3 regions of the Micromonospora sp. CNZ309 genome follow, and region 1 is predicted to be linked to each of the others. Evidence: riboswitches for the same ligand, from Rfam matches in the RefSeq annotation. Region 1 holds a riboswitch; each other region holds the start of a gene.
The links. A riboswitch is a leader RNA that binds a small molecule or an ion and turns the genes downstream of it on or off. The one in region 1 is predicted to bind cobalamin.
Positions count from the first base shown of each region.

Region 2: it holds a riboswitch for cobalamin, as region 1 does, so the genes downstream of both, CLT72_RS25480 (ABC transporter substrate-binding protein) here and CLT72_RS04155 (ribonucleoside-diphosphate reductase subunit alpha) in region 1, are expected to answer to the same signal.
Region 3: it holds a riboswitch for cobalamin, as region 1 does, so the genes downstream of both, bluB (5,6-dimethylbenzimidazole synthase) here and CLT72_RS04155 (ribonucleoside-diphosphate reductase subunit alpha) in region 1, are expected to answer to the same signal.

Region 1 covers NZ_PJNG01000001.1:1,072,542-1,077,647, reverse strand. Annotated here, with positions in the region: gene CLT72_RS04155 (ribonucleoside-diphosphate reductase subunit alpha) at 1-2,024, opposite strand, end outside; cobalamin riboswitch at 2,243-2,457, opposite strand; gene CLT72_RS04150 (ArsR/SmtB family transcription factor) at 2,841-3,170, shown strand; gene CLT72_RS04145 (cation efflux transmembrane domain-containing protein) at 3,170-3,862, shown strand; gene CLT72_RS04140 (golvesin C-terminal-like domain-containing protein) at 4,054-5,106, opposite strand, start outside.
Region 2 covers NZ_PJNG01000001.1:5,931,931-5,937,036, reverse strand. Annotated here, with positions in the region: gene CLT72_RS25495 (bifunctional copper resistance protein CopD/cytochrome c oxidase assembly protein) at 1-3, shown strand, start outside; gene CLT72_RS25490 (ABC transporter ATP-binding protein) at 26-793, opposite strand; gene CLT72_RS25485 (FecCD family ABC transporter permease) at 793-1,908, opposite strand; gene CLT72_RS25480 (ABC transporter substrate-binding protein) at 1,914-2,924, opposite strand; cobalamin riboswitch at 2,954-3,132, opposite strand; gene CLT72_RS25475 (ABC transporter ATP-binding protein) at 3,215-3,880, opposite strand; gene CLT72_RS25470 (ABC transporter ATP-binding protein) at 3,954-5,039, opposite strand; gene CLT72_RS25465 (ABC transporter permease) at 5,036-5,106, opposite strand, start outside.
Region 3 covers NZ_PJNG01000001.1:5,525,335-5,530,440, reverse strand. Annotated here, with positions in the region: partial or broken gene CLT72_RS23560 (LysM peptidoglycan-binding domain-containing protein) at 1-20, shown strand, start outside; gene CLT72_RS23555 (Rieske (2Fe-2S) protein) at 482-1,333, opposite strand; gene bluB (5,6-dimethylbenzimidazole synthase) at 1,461-2,093, opposite strand; cobalamin riboswitch at 2,144-2,318, opposite strand; gene CLT72_RS23545 (EamA family transporter) at 2,441-3,361, shown strand; gene CLT72_RS23540 (crotonase/enoyl-CoA hydratase family protein) at 3,404-4,168, shown strand; gene CLT72_RS23535 (dihydrolipoyl dehydrogenase family protein) at 4,193-5,106, opposite strand, start outside.

The DNA.
Region 1 (5,106 bases):
CGGAACAGCTCCCGCACCTCGGCCGGCAGTTCCGCGACGTCCCGCACGGAGCCCTCGGCGCGCTTGATGGCCGTGCGGATCCGCTCCGTCCACAGGCCACGCGCCTTCAGCTCGCGGACGAGGGCGGTGTTGACCTGGAGGAACTCCCCCGACAGGGTCTCGCGCTTGAACAGGTTGGACACCTGCGGCTCGATGCACTCGTAGCAGCCGGCGATCGAGGCGATCGTGGCGGTCGGCGCGATCGCCACCAGCAGCGAGTTGCGCAGCCCGTACGCGGCGACCCGCTCCCGCAGCGCGGCCCACCGCGCCGGCTGGCTCACCGTCACGCCCCACAGGTCGGGTTGCAGCTGCCCGCGCGCCGCCCGGGTCTGCCCGTACGCCGGGTGGGCGCCCGAGCGTTCCGCCAGGTCGGCGGAGCACTCCAGGGCGGTCAGGTACAGCTCCTCGCTGATCCGGGTGGACAGCTCCCGCGCGGCCGGGGAGTCGAACGGCAGCCGCAGCGCGAAGAACACGTCCTGCAAGCCCATCAGCCCGAGCCCGACGGGCCGCCAGCGGGGGTTGCTCGCCGCCGCCTGCGGCGTCGGGTAGTAGTTGATGTCGATGACCCGGTCGAGGAACGTCACGGCGGTGCGGACGGTGGCGCGCAGCCGCTCCCAGTCGATGCCGTCGGCGCCCAGGTGGGCGGCGAGGTTGACCGAGCCGAGGTTGCACACGGCGGTCTCGCCGTCGCTGGACACCTCGATGATCTCGGTGCACAGGTTGGACAGGTGCACCACGTTGCCCGCCTCGGCGGTCTGGTTGCACAGCCGGTTCGCGGCGTCCTTGAACGTCATCCACCCGTTGCCGGTCTGGGCGAGGGTACGCATCATCCGCCCGTACAGCTCGCGCGCCGGGACCTGCCGCACGTAGCGGCCCTGCTCCTCGGCGGCCCGGTACGCCGCGTCGAACTGCTCGCCCCACAGGTCCGGCAGCTCCGGCACCACGTCGGGGTCGAACAGCGACCACATCCCGTCGGCCTCCACCCGCCGCATGAACTCGTCCGGGATCCAGTTGGCCAGGTTCAGGTTGTGGGTGCGCCGGGCGTCCTCACCGGTGTTGTCGCGCAGCTGGAGGAACTCCTCGACGTCCGGGTGCCACGGCTCCAGGTAGACGCAGGCCGCGCCCTTGCGCCGGCCGCCCTGGTTGACCGCCGCCACCGAGGCGTCGAGCGTCCGCAGCCACGGCACGATCCCGTTGGACTGACCGTTGGTGCCCCTGATCAGCGCGCCCCGGGAGCGGACCCGGGAGAAGGCGATGCCGATGCCGCCGGCGAACTTCGACAGGTTCGCCACCTGCGCGTACCGCTGGTAGATCGAGTCCAGCTCGTCGCGCGGGGAGTCGACCAGGTAGCAGGAGGACATCTGGGTGTGCCGGGTGCCGGAGTTGAACAGCGTCGGCGAACTCGGCAGGTACGCCAGGCTCGACATCAGCCGGTAGAACCCGACCGCCTCGTCCGGCGCCTGCGACAGGCCGCAGGCCACGCGCAGCAGCCAGTACTGCGGGGTCTCCAGCACCAGCCGGCTCGTCGGGTGACGCAGCAGGTAGCGGTCGTAGACCGTACGCAACCCGAAGTACTCGAAGCGCAGGTCGCCGCGCGGGTCGACGGCGGCGTCGAGGACGCCGGCGTGGGCGGCGACGAACGCGGCGGTGTCGTCGCCGATCAGCCCCTCGGTGTGGCCGCGCCGGATCGCCTCGCTGAAGGAGCCGATGCCCTGCCGGCGGACCTCCTTGTCGACGTAGCCGGCCAGCAGGCGGGCCGCCAGCCGCGAGTACTGCGGCTCCTCGCCGATCATCTCCGCGGCGGTCTGGATGGACAGCCGGTCCAGTTCGGCCGTCGTCGCCCCGTCGTACAGGCCGCTGATCGTCCGGGTCGCCACCCGCAGCGGGTCGACGTCGGCGAGGTCGTCGGCCCACCGCTCGACCGCCCGGACGATCCGGTTGACGTCGACCGCCTCGGCGCCGCCGTCGCGCTTACGGACCCGCATCTGCGGTCGCCGCTGGCCCGCCACGGCCGCATCGTCGGCCGCCGTGCCGGCGGCCGGAACAACCTCGGTGACTGTCACCACTCACTCCTCGCGAGCCTTGATCCCAGACGGATTTCCTGGGCACGCGGGGAGCGGACACCGACGACGACGCGCGCGAGCACGCGTCGGGATGGCGTCGGCCGTCCCACGCGGCCTCGGACCGCCACACACCCTGCTGCGGGCGTACGGCGCACTGGCAGGTCTTCGGACTCGCGGGCGCGACCGGACTCGCCGGTCTCCTACTGGCCGTCGCTTCCCAGGCCGTTGGCGGCCCAGTGCTGATGACGGCGGTCGTTCCCACTCACCGCTGCGGGGCAGTCCCGGATTCCCACCGGGTTCCCTCTTGCCTCGACCGCTCCGGATGAGCGGCCGAACCAGCTGCGCCGACACCATATATAGGGTTGGCCGCGTTGTCACACCCCACATGTCGGTCCCGGGCGTGTCGTCGGCGAGGCGGATGACGCCTGTCGATCGCACGCCGGACGCCCGCGTCGATGCACCGCCGGACGAACTCCACGGCACGCTGCGCCCGGCAACGAGCGGTGATCGGGACGCGTCGGACGTCAAGACCGCCGGGTGCGGTCCACAGGGTCCTGATCACCGGGTGACGACCCACGCGGGCGGGGCGCGGCGCTGCGGTAGCGGCTTACGGACGCCGGTAGCGCGCCAGCGGGGCCGCTGCCACCGGCGGGGCCGCGCCCGTCGACACCCGGCCCGCGAGGCCAGCGCAGACCGCGCCGCCTCCGATCGGTACATCGTCGACTGTACTATCGGGGCGTGGAGACGTTGACGTACGGCACGGTGCTGGCGCGCTTCGGTCACGCCCTGTCCGATCCGACCCGGGCGCGGTTGCTGCTGGCGCTACGCGACGGGCCGGGCTATCCCGCGGAGCTGGCCGAACTGCTGGGCACGACCCGGCAGAACCTGTCGAACCACCTGGCGTGCCTGCGCGGCTGCGGCCTCGTGGTCGCCGCGCCCCAGGGGCGGCGCACCCGCTACGAGTTGGCCGACGCCCGACTGGCCCACGCCCTGACCGACCTGCTCGGCCTCGCCCTGACGGTCGATCCCGCCGCCTGCCCGGGCTCCGCCGAGAAGGGCTGCTGCTGATGAGCCTGCCCCTGATCGACCCGGCACTGGTGAGGCCGTCGCCGGCACGCCGTCAGGTGCTCGCCCGCCGGGTACGGCTGCTGGTCGCCGCCACCATCGCCTACAACGTCGTCGAGGCGGTCGTGGCGATCACCGCCGGCACGCTCGCGTCGTCGACCGCGCTGATCGGCTTCGGGCTGGACTCGGTGATCGAGGTGTCGTCGGCGGCGGCGGTGGCATGGCAGTTCGCCGGCCGTGACCCGGAGTCCCGCGAGAGGGTCGCGCTGAGGATCATCGCAGTCTCGTTCTTCGCGCTCGCGGCGTACGTCACGGTGGAGTCGACACGGGCGCTGCTCGGCGGCGCCGAGGCCGCGCATTCCAGCGTCGGCCTGGTGCTCGCCGCGCTGTCGCTGGCGATCATGCCAGGGCTGTCGTACGCGCAGCGCCGCGCCGGCCGGGAACTCGGCTCCCGCTCGGCGGTCGCGGACTCCAAGCAGACCCTGCTGTGCACCTACCTGTCCGCCGTACTGCTCGTGGGCCTGGGGTTGAACAGCCTGTTCGGGTGGTCCTGGGCCGACCCCGTCGCCGCGCTGGTCATCGCTGCGGTGGCGGTGAAGGAGGGCCGCGAGGCGTGGCGCGGTGACGCCTGCTGCACGCCCGGCCCCGGCCCGGCGACGAGCAGCCGCACGACGGACTGCGCAGGCGGATGCTGAGCGGGCCGTTCGGCAACTCCCGGCGCGGCCGCCACCGGGTCCCGTCGTCGACCCGCCGGTGATCGCGTCGCCGCCGCGAAGCACCAGGCTCCGGCAGCGGCGACGCGATCACCGTCCACGCCTCGTCGGTCACCTCGCCACGACGTGCCACCGGCACGTCGTCGACGACCGGGCACGGACCGGCGGCACTGTCAGACGCGGGTGACCCGGACGGCGTCGGCCACCACGTAGCCGGTGGCGCTGGTCCAGCGGCTGACCGCGACCAGGTTCCGGTCGCCGGCGGCCAGCCCGAAGGTGCCCAGCGAACGCCAGACGCCGCCGCTGGAGCGCTGGTCGACGTTGACCGTGCGGTTGCCCGAGGCGGTGACGACGACGTGCGGGGCCGAGCTGTTGTAGCCGGGGTCGGCCGGGTGCCGCACCTCGACGCGGTAGTTACCTGCCGCCGGGATGTTCACCTTGAACCAGGCGGCGTCGCTGGCCGGCGTGGGGTTGGCGAAGCGGTAGTCGGCCCCGTAGCGCTGGGCGGAGTACGAGGAGGTGCCCCAGTTGGTGCTCGCCGTGAACCGCCCCGCCGTGGCGTTGTCCACGATGGTGCTGAACGTGGGCGGGTTGGGCGCGCTCAGGCCGAGGTAGGCGGCGATGCCCTCGGCGTGGCCACGGGCGGTGGCGGTGATGAAGTCGGCGCGCTTGAGCAGGTTCGAGTCGGCGACGGAGTCGATGAAGAGGTTCTCGGTCAGCACCGCGGGCATGGCCGACTCGCGCAGCATGTGGAAGTTCGCGGTCTTCAGCCCCCGGTCGGTGACCCCACCGATCGTCCGCATCTTGCCGAGCACCCTCGGGTGCAGGGCGTTGTGCAGGTTGACGGTGGCGGCGTTCGCCGTCGGGTACCGGTAGCTCTCGAAGCCGGTGCCGCCGCCGGAGTTGATGTGCACGCTCACGAGCAGGTTCGCGCCCCACGCGTTGGCGTCGTCGGTGCGGTACGCCAGGCTGCGGGTGATGTCGGTCGTACGGGACATGCGGACGTCGACGGCCCAGTTGGCCAGCAGGATGTTGCGCAGTTGCAGGGAGATGTCGAGTGTCAGGGCCTTCTCCTGCAGCCCGTTGCCGACCGCGCCGGGGTCGGTGCCGCCGTGGCCCGGGTCGATGTAGACCTTGGGCAACGCGGCCCAAGCGGGGCCGGCGACCACGGGGACGGCCGCGGCGCCGGCGACGGCCGCCAGGAGGGTACGCCGCCGCAGCGTCGG
Region 2 (5,106 bases), 4.9 Mb from region 1:
TGAGGGCGTCTCAGCCGGACGACGGTCATGGCGCGGGCGGGTGGTAGGTGATGGCGGGCCGTCCGGTGGCCGGGTGCGCCGCGACGTCGGCCCGTACCCCGTAGACGTCGGCGAGCAGCCCGGGGGTGAGGACCTCGGCGGGCGTACCGGCGGCGACGACCCGCCCGGCGGCCAGTACGACCACCGCGTCGCAGAACATGGCGGCCAGGTTGAGGTCGTGCAGCGCGGCCAGCGTGGTGACCCCCGAGCGGCGGACCAGGTGCAGCAGGTGCAACTGGTGGCCGATGTCGAGGTGGTTGGTGGGCTCGTCGAGCAACAGCAGCAGCGGTTGCTGGGCCAGGGCACGGGCCAACTGCACCCGCTGCCGCTCCCCGCCGGAGAGGGTGTGCCAGCGGCGGTCGGCGTACCCGGCCAGGTCCACCCGGGCCAGCGCGTCCGCCGCAGCGGCGCGGTCGGCGGCGCTGTCGGACCAGCGCGAGCCACGGTGGGGCGTACGACCGAGCAGCACCACCTCGCCGACGGTGAGGTCCAGGTCCGTGTCGGCGTGCTGGGCGAGCAGCGCGGCACGGCGGGCCAGCGTGACCCGGGGCAGGGTGGCGACGTCGTCGCCGCCGACCGTGACCAGCCCGGCGTCCGGCGCGGCGAGCCGGGCGACGATGCGCAGCAGGGTGGTCTTGCCGCAGCCGTTGGGGCCGAGCAGCCCGACGAGGCTGCCCGCCGGCACCACGCAGGTGACGTCGTCGAGGATCCGCCGGGCCGCGGCGGACCAGGACACGCCGGTGACGGCGAGCATCAGCCACGCACCTTCCGGCGGTGCAGCAGCACCACGAAGGCGGGCACCCCGAGCAGCGCCGTCAGCACGCCGACCGGCAGTTCCCGGGGCGCGAACAGGGTCCGCGCGGCGGTGTCCACCCAGACCAGGAAGATCGCCCCGGCGAGGACGGCGACGGGCAGCAGGCGCCGGTGGTCCGCCCCGGTCAGGAACCGGGCGGCGTGCGGCAGGATCAGCCCGACGAAGCCCACCGCGCCGCTGACGGCGACCAGCGCCGCGGTGAGCAGCGCGGTGGCGACCAACAGCAGCCACCGCACCCGGGCGACGGGGACGCCGAGGGTCGCCGCGGCGTCCTCGCCGAAGGCGAACGCGTTGAGCGTGCGGGCGTACGCCGCCATCAGGGCGAGCGCGGCGGCCAGGACCGGCGCGGCCCAGGCCAGGGCGGCCCAGTCGACGCGGGCCAGCGAGCCGGAGAGCCAGAAGGTGATGCTCTGGGTGGCGTGCGGGTCGGCGACCCAGATGATGACGAACGAGGTCGCCGCCCCACAGAGCTGCGCGACGGCCACGCCGGCCAGCACAACCCGGGTGGGGGCCAGCGCGGCCCGCCGGCCGGCCACCGCGGCCACCACCGCGAACGCGGCCAGCGCCCCGGTGAAGGCGCCCCCGGTGAGCGCTACGGCCCCGCTGCCGAAGCCCAGGACGAGCACCGCGACCGCGCCGAGCGACGCCCCGGAGGAGACCCCGAGCAGGTACGGGTCGGCCAGCGGGTTGCGGGTGACGGTCTGCATGACCGCGCCGACGGCCGCCAGCCCGCCCCCCACCGCCGCGGCCCCGAGCACCCGGGGCAGGCGCAGCCGCCAGACGATGTGCTCGCGCAGCAGGGGCACCTCGGCGTGCGGAAGCCCCAGGCGGTCGGCCAGGACCGACCAGACGGTCGACACGGGGACGTCGGCCGGTCCGATGGTGACGGCCACGCCGATCGACACGACCAGGCCCGCCAGCAGGGCCACCAGCAGCGCCGCCAGGCCCACCGGGTGCGCTGCGCGGAACCCTGCGTGACGCCGGCCTCCGGGGACGTCGGGCCGGGCCGGGGCGGCGGCGGTACGGGTCGGGTCGGCGGCGGCGCGGCGGGCCACGGCGGTCAGCGGTCCGCCCCGGCGGGGAGCTGCGCCACGCCCGCGGCGAGCGCCTCGACGCCGAGCACGACGCGTACACCGGCGGAGGTGGACGAGAACGGGATGACGACGAAGCGTTGCCCGGCCACCGCCGGCAGGTCCTTCAGGGTGGGGTGCCGGGCCAGGAAGGTCCGCTTCGCGGCGGCCGTGTCCCAGCCCGCGTCGACCAGCACGATCGCGTGGGGATCACGGTCCACGACCGCCTCCCAGCTGGTGTCGGCCCAGCCGCCGGTGAGGTCGCCGAACGCGTTGCGCACCCCGACCGCCGACATGATCATGTTGGGGCCGCCGCAGCAGGCCCCGACGCTCGGGGCGTCGGTGCCGGCGTCCCACCAGAGCACGGAGACGTCCCGCGCGCCGCCGATCCGGGCGGCGGCCGTGGCGATCCGGGAGCGCTGGTCGGCGATGAGCTTCTCGGCCCGCTCCGGCACCCCGAAGACGGCCGCGACGTCCCGGATCTCGGCGAACACGTCCTCGACGGTCAGCCTCGCCGGCCGGTGCTGCTTCGGGCATCCGGCCGGCGAGAGGTACGTGCCGATGCCGAGCCCCGCCAGCGCCGCGCGGTCGCCGACGCCCTCGTCGCCGAAGGCACTGTGGAACGAGGCGTAGACGAAGTCGGGCGCCGCCTCCAGCAGCTTCTCCTTCGCCGGGTACCTGTCCGACAGCACCGGCACGGCGGCGTACGCGGCGGCGTGCTCGGGCAGGATCGCGTCGTCCAGGTACGCCGTGCCGGCCATGCGGTCGGCGAGGCCGAGGGCCAGCATGATCTCGGTGGCGGGCTGGTTCAGGGTGACCGCCCGCTCGGGCGGGGCGGCGACGGTGACCGGCGTACCGCAGTTGGTCAGCGTGACCGGGGCGGCGGCTGGCGGCGGCGTGGCCGGGTCGTCCGTGGCGCAGGCGCCGAGCAGGACGACGAGGACGGACAGGGGCGCGGCAACGCGCCGGGACAGGGTGGACCGCACTGCGCGCACGCGCATCGGGACCGCCTTCCAACACCTCGTGGACGGGTCATCGCAGTGCCGTGGCCGGTCTCCTGGCTGACGGGAAATGCGTCCGTGGCCGGCCTTCCCAGGCTTGACGCCCAGTGACCTCTTACGACGAGGGCCGCGAACTTCCCGATCACAGTGGCGAGGGCCGCACCGGTCTTGCACCGGCTTCCCGAACACCACGGCAGCGTCACCCTAGCCGCCGGCCGCCCCGGAAGTCACGGTGACGAACACCATCAGGGACGGTCGGCGAAGGCGGTCGGCGGGGCGGCCGGTCGGGGCTACGCGGCGGCCGGCAGGTCGACCACGCGGGTCGCCCAGCGGGCCATCAGCGCCGGGTCGTGGGTGATGAGCAGGACCCCGGCGGCGTGCTGCCGCTGGTAGTCGGTGATGACGGCCGCGAGGTGCGCCTGGGTGGATGCGTCGAGCATGGCGGTGGCCTCGTCGCAGAGCAGGTAGTCGGGCCGGTGCACGAGCGCGCGGGCGAGGCAGGCGCGTTGCAGCTGCCCGTCGCTGACCGCGTGCGGACGGCGGGCGAGCAGGTCGGGCGTGAGGCCGACGAGGTCGGCCAGCTCCGCCGCCCGGGCGCGCGCCTGCTCGTCGGGGGTGCCGGTGGCGCGCAGCGGCTCGGCGATGATGTCGGCGAGGCCCAGCCGGGGGTCGGTGGCCGCGCGGGGGCTCTGGAACAGGATCGCGACGCGCGTACGGACGCCGGCGGGCAGCCGGTGCCGGGCCCCTGCCACCCGCTGACCGTCGAGGGTGACGTGCCCGGCCTCGGGGGCGTGCAGCAGGGCGAGCACCCGGGCGAGGGTGGACTTGCCGCTGCCCGACGGCCCGCGCAGGCCGACCGTCTCACCGGGGGCGACGCGCAGGTCGACGCCGTCGAGGACGCGCCGGCCGCCGTAGGAGACGGCGACCCCGTGGGCCGCGAGCGCGGTGCTGGTCATGCCGGCGCTCCGGCGGTGCTGGTCATGCCGGCGTTCCGGCGGTGCTGATCATGCCGCGCTCCGGCGGTGCTGGTCATGCCGGCGCTCCGAGGGTCAGCGGGTGGTGGCAGGCGACTCTGCCCGGTCCGCCCGCCGGGGGCGCGGGCGGGGTGCGGCAGACGTCGGTGGCGCGCTCGCAGCGCGGGGCGAAGGCGCAGCCGGGCGGCAGGTCGGTGAGCATCGGCGGGTGGCCGGGGACGGGCCGGAAGGCCCGTTCGGGCAGGGCGTCGAGCAGACCTGCGGTGTACGGGTGGGCGGGCGCGGCGAACAACTCGGCCGTCGGCCGCCGTTCCACGATGCGGCTGGCGTACATGACGGCGACCGTGTCCGCGACCCGGCGGGCGGCGGCCAGGTCGTGGGTGATGAGCAGGACGGCCCCGCCGGCGTCGCAGCGGCTGCGCAGCAGGTCGAGGGTGTGGTCGACCAGGGGCCGGTCGAGGCCCGTGGTGGGCTCGTCGGCGAGCAGCAGCGGCGGGTCGGGAGCGAGGGCGAGGGCGGTGGCCAGGCGCTGGGCCATGCCGCCGGAGAGTTCGTGGGGATAGCGGTCGAGGTCGGCGGGGTCGAGACCCACCTCGGCGGCGACCCGCTCGGCCGCCGCGGGTGCCGCGGGCCGGGTGTGCCCGTGGGCGCGCAGGGTCTCCTCCAGCAGTCGCCGGCCCGTCCGTACGGGGGTCAGCGCGGTGGCGGGGCTCTGCGGCACCAGCCCGACGGCGCGGCCGCGTACGACGCGGGCGAGCTGGCGCTCGGAGGCGCCGGTGAGGTCGACCCGCTCCCCGGTGGGCCGGTGCAGGCGGGCCTGACCGGTGACCGTGGCGTTGCCGGGGAGCAGGCCGAGCAGGGCGTGCGCGAGCACCGACTTGCCGCAGCCCGACTCCCCGACCACCGCCAGCAGTTCGCCCGGGTGGACGGTCAGGTGCAGGTCGGTGACGGCCTGCACCACGGCGTCGCGGAGCTGGAAGCGGACGGTCAGCCCGTCGACCTCCAGCAGGCCGGGCCGACCGCCGGCGCCGACACCACGCGTGCCGCCGGAGTCGGCCGGCTCGGTGATGGCGGCCGGCTCGACGGTGCCCGTGGGGTCGACGATGCCGGCCGGGTCGACGGTGCCGGGGGTGGTGGTCACAGGTTCAGCTCCGCTCGTACGCGCGGGTCGAGGCGGTCGCGCCAGCGGCCGGTGAGGGCGGCCAGGG
Region 3 (5,106 bases), 4.5 Mb from region 1:
GCCGGGCCACGACCGCCGCCCGCCAGGCCGCCACCGCTCGCCGGGGCACCACCACGGCCCGGCGCGGCGCGGGTCAACGGGGTGCCGGCACCACCGCGTACGGCAGCGCGATCACGCCCGCCTCCGGTACGGCCACCGGCGCCGACGCCTACGACGACCTGACCGCGGGCACCCGCCACGGCCCCGCCCAGCCCGTCGCCAACCCGCCGGCCGGCGGGCCGACCGGCCGGGCCCACCCGGGCTCGGCCCGCGACACCTCGATCGGCCGTCACCGCCGCCCGTGACCCGCCCCTGACCACCGCCCCGGGCGAGCGAACCGGCCTCTCCACGTCGCCGCCCGCCAGGTGCTCCGGCCGCTGCGGGCCGGGCCGGTAGATGTCGATCAAGAGGTTCGGTCACCCCGGGAGCTCGAACCCGACCCGAACCTCTTGATCGACCCCGGGAGGCCGGGAGGCCGGGAGGCGCCGGTGGCCGGGGCCGGTCAGGGGAGGCGCGTCTCCAGGACGCCGTCGACGATGCGGGTCGGCAGGACCTGCTGGTCGTTGCCGGACGGGCCGTGCACCACCTCGCCGCCGTTGAGGCGGAACGCGCTGCCGTGCCACGGGCAGACCACGCACGCGTGACCGTCGATCTCCTGCACCTCGCCCTCGCCCAGCGGACCGCTCTGGTGCGGGCAGCGCTCCAGCATGACGGTCACCTCGTCGCCGTGCCGGTAGAGGATCACCGAGACGTCGTCGACCTCCCGCGTGATCAGTTGGCGCTGCGGCAGGGCGGCCATGTCGGCGAGGGAGTGCCACCCGTCGCTCATCCGGTGCAGCTCGGAGATGCTCTGGTTGACCTGGGCGCCCTGCTTGTACGCGAGGTGCCCCCCGATGTACGCGCCCATGCTGGCCGCGCCGAGGCCGAGGAAGCCGAGCGTACGGCCGAGGTTGTGTCGGCCGGTCATCCGGGCGGCCACCGAGCCGGCGTAGAAGGCCAGGCCGACGCTGTTGGACGCGGCGTGCACCAGGCCGACGCGGCGCTGGTCGCGGGCCAGTGCCGCCCAGTCGTTGAGGCCGGCGACGGCGGCCGGGAGGGCGCTGACGGTGCCCACCGCGCACAGCGTGGTGGCGGCCCGGCGCTGCCCCGGCATGAGGTCCAGCACCGCCGTGCTGATCCACGCGCCGACCGGCACCTGCACCATCGCCGGGTGCAGCGGATGGCCCAGCCACACGCCGTGCAGCAGGTCGCGGACCCGCTGCGGTCGGAGGGTGGCCTGGACGGCGCGCTGCAACCGGTCGCCGACCCGGTCCAGACCGGATGCCTGCTCGATCTTCGTCAGGAGTGCTCGCACCTGTACCGACTTCCCGGCAGGAGCCGCCGCAAACCGGTCGGCGGTGACGGATCCGCAGCGGTACGTGAGGAGCGCCCCGCCGGCCCGTAACGGGACGCCCTCACCGAGGTCAAAGTGGGCAGGCAGGTCAGGGTGCCGTCGGGGCCGCCCAGCGGTCGTGGTGGATCGCGTCGGCCAGCGGGCGCTTCTGCCGCCAGCCGTGCCGGGCGAGGTCGGGTACCGCCTCGAAGTGGGTGACCGGCCCGAGGCAGAGCCACGCCACCGGCCGGATTCCGTCGGGGATGCCGAGCAGCTCGGCGAGCCAGGGCTCCCGGTAGAACGACACCCAGCCCACCCCGAGCTCCTCAGCGGTCGCGGCGAGCCAGAGGTTCTGGATGGCCAGGCAGGTCGAGTAGAGCCCGGTGTCGGCGATGGCGTGCCGGCCGAGCACGGCGGGGCCGCCCCGGGCCTGGTCGTGGGTGACCACCACGGACAGCGTCGACTCCAGGACACCATCGATCTTGATGCGGGCGAACCGTTCGGCCGCCTCCCCGTCGAGCGTCGCGGCGAAGGCGTCCCGCTCGGTGTGCACGTGCTCGTGGAACCGGCGGCGCAGCCCCGGGTCGCGCACCACCACGAAGTCCCAGGGCTGCGAGTAGCCGACGCTCGGCGCGGCGTGCGCCGCCGACAGCACCCGGTGCAGCGTCTCCTCGGGCACCGGCGCCCCGGTGAACTGGGCGCGTACGTCCCGGCGGCGGTGGATGACGTCGTACAGATCCAAGGCAGGCTCCCGCTGCGCTCGGCCCACGCCACGCCGGACGCGGGCACCGGACGCGAGGCCGGTCTTCGGACTCCCGGATCGACGCCTGGCCGTCCGCCTTCCCGGCCCGGGCGGGCCAGTGGCTGCGCGTACGCGTGGACGGTGGCTCCCCGGTCACCGCGGCGGGCCCGTGCCGGATTCGCACCGGCTTCCCGATTCTCCCCGCTCGCGCGGGGCACCTCACATGATCGTGCCGTCGGCGATGCTAGCGCCGCCCGGCCCGCCCCGTTCCGGCGGGCGGCGCTAGCGCACCCGCAGCAGTGGAAATCCGCTCGCGGGTCGCACGCTCCGGTACCACTGTGGTCCGGGTGTACGCACTCTCCTCCCGACCGCTGCCGGCCGGCCGACCGGCGACCCGACTGACGCTCGCGCTGGGGCAGCCCCGAGCCGTGCCGCCGCCGCTGCTGATGCTGCTCGGCATGCTCTCCACCCAGGTCGGCGCGGCCGTCGCGAAGCAACTCTTCGGCAGCACCAGCGCCAGCGGCACCACCACGCTGCGGCTCGGCTTCGCCGCGCTCATCCTGCTGGTCCTGGCCCGGCCGGGGCTGCGCCTGGGCTGGCGTACCGCCGGTCTGGTCGCGGCGTTCGGGCTGGCCCTGGCGGTGATGAACCTCGCCTTCTACGCGGCCCTGGACCGGGTGCCGCTGGGCGTCGCGGTCACCATCGGCTTCGCCGGACCGCTGCTGGTGTCGCTGGCCGCCAGCCGCCGGCTCGCCGACGTGGCGTGGGCGGCGCTGGCCGGCGGCGGGGTGCTGCTGATCAGCGGGCTCGGCGGGACGGGGGTGGACCGGCTGGGGCTGCTGTGCTGCGTGGCCGTCGCGGTGGGTTGGGCCGGCTACGTACTGCTCGGCAAGGCGGTCAGCGCCCGGGTGCCGGGCAGCCGGGGCCTCGCGCTGGGGATGGCCGTCGCCGCGCTGGCCGTGCTGCCGTTCGGGGTCGCCGGCAGCGGCACGGCCCTGCTCGACCCGTGGACCCTCGCGCTGGGCGCGGCGGTGGCGCTGCTGTCGTCGGTGCTGCCGTACTCGGCGGAGATGGCGGCGCTGCGCCGGATGCCGGCCCGCGTCTTCGCGATCCTGCTCAGCCTGGAGCCGGCGATCGGCGCGCTGGTCGGGCTGGTGCTGCTGGGCGAGCTGCTGGCCTGGCCGCAGGCCGCCGGGGTGGCGTGCGTGGTCGGCGCCGCGCTGGGCGCCACCCTGGTCCGCCCGGCCCGGCCCGCCGCCCCGCGCTGACGCCCCTGGCGCCGCCGGCACCGCCGGGGGCATGCTGTCGGAATGGGCGTACGCGTCGAACGCGCCGCGGCGGTGACCACGGTGATCCTGGACCGCCCGGCGGCCCGCAACGCGGTCGACGGGCCGACGGCCCGGGCGCTGGCCGACGCGTTCCGCGCCTTCGAGGCCGACCCCGACGCCTCCGTGGCCGTGCTCTGGGGGGCCGGCGGCACGTTCTGCGCGGGGGCCGACCTGAAGGCCATCGGCACGCCGAGCGGCAACCGGGTCGAGGCGCAGGGGGACGGCCCGATGGGCCCGACCCGGATGACGCTCGGCAAGCCGGTGATCGCCGCGATCTCCGGGCACGCGGTGGCCGGCGGGTTGGAACTGGCGCTCTGGTGCGACCTGCGGGTCGCCGAGGCCGACGCGGTGCTCGGGGTGTTCTGCCGCCGCTGGGGGGTGCCGCTGATCGACGGAGGCACGGTCCGGCTGCCCCGGCTGATCGGCGAGAGCCGGGCGATGGACCTGATCCTCACCGGCCGGCCCGTGCCGGCCGAGGAGGCGTACGCCATGGGGCTGGTGAACCGGCTGGTCGCGCCGGGTGAGTCCCGGGCGGCGGCCGAGCGGCTGGCCGCCGAGATCGCCCGGCACCCGCAGACCTGCCTGCGCAACGACCGGGCGGCGCTGCTCGCCGGTGCCGGCCTGCCGGAAGCGGCGGCGCTGGAGGTGGAGTTGGCGTACGGGATGGAGTCGCTGGCCGTCGACGCGGCGGCCGGTGCGGCCCGGTTCGCCGCCGGCGCCGGCCGCCACGGCGCCCCGGCCCACTGACCGGGCGGAGGCCGGCGGGCGCCCTCAGGACATGTCGCGCAGCGCGTCCTCGATCGCCCGGTGAAAGGTCGGGTACGCGTAGATCATCTGCCGGAGCCGGGCGAGCGGCACGGCCGCGTGCACCGCCACCACCAGCGCGGAGAGCACCTCGCCGCCGGCCGGCCCCACCGAGGTCGCGCCGACCAGCACGCCCTCGTCGGCGTCCGCCACCAGCTTGACGAAGCCCTCGTTGCCGGCCTTGTGGATCCAGCCCCGGGCCGACGACGGCAACCGGGCGAGGCCGACCTGCACGTTGACGCCCCGCTCCCGGGCCTGCTGCTCGGTGAGGCCGACCGCGCCGACCTCGGGGTCGGTGAACGTCACCCGGGGCAGCGCCCGGTAGTCGGCGCGCGGCAGAACACGAGCGGAACCGCCCGCCCCGCTACCCGCCGCGCCACCCGTCGCGCTCGCGGTGCCGCTGGGATCGGCCCCGGCGTCGGCGCGCCGGGCGTGGTCGAGCACGTCGGCGACGACGATCCCGGCCTGGTACATCGCGACGTGCGTGAACGCCCCCTCGCCGGTGACGTCGCCGACCGCCCAGATCCCCTCGGTCACGTGCAGCCGGTCGTCCACGGCCAGGTAGCGCCGGCCGGCGTCCACCCCGACGGTGTCCAGGCCCAGCTCGTCCAGGTGCGCCCGGCGGCCGGTCACCACCAGCAGCCGATCGGCGGTGAACTCCGCCCCGCCCGCCCCGCGCAGGGTGAAGGCGCGCCCGTCGTGGCTGACCCGCTCCGCCCGTACCCCGGTGTGGATCTCCACCCCGTCGGCGCGCAGCGCGGCGGCGGCCACCTCGGACGCCTCCGGCTCCTCGACGGCGAGCACCCGGTCCAGGGCCTCGACCACGGTGACCCGTACGCCGAACCGGGCGAAGACCTGCGCCAGCTCCAGCCCGATCGCGC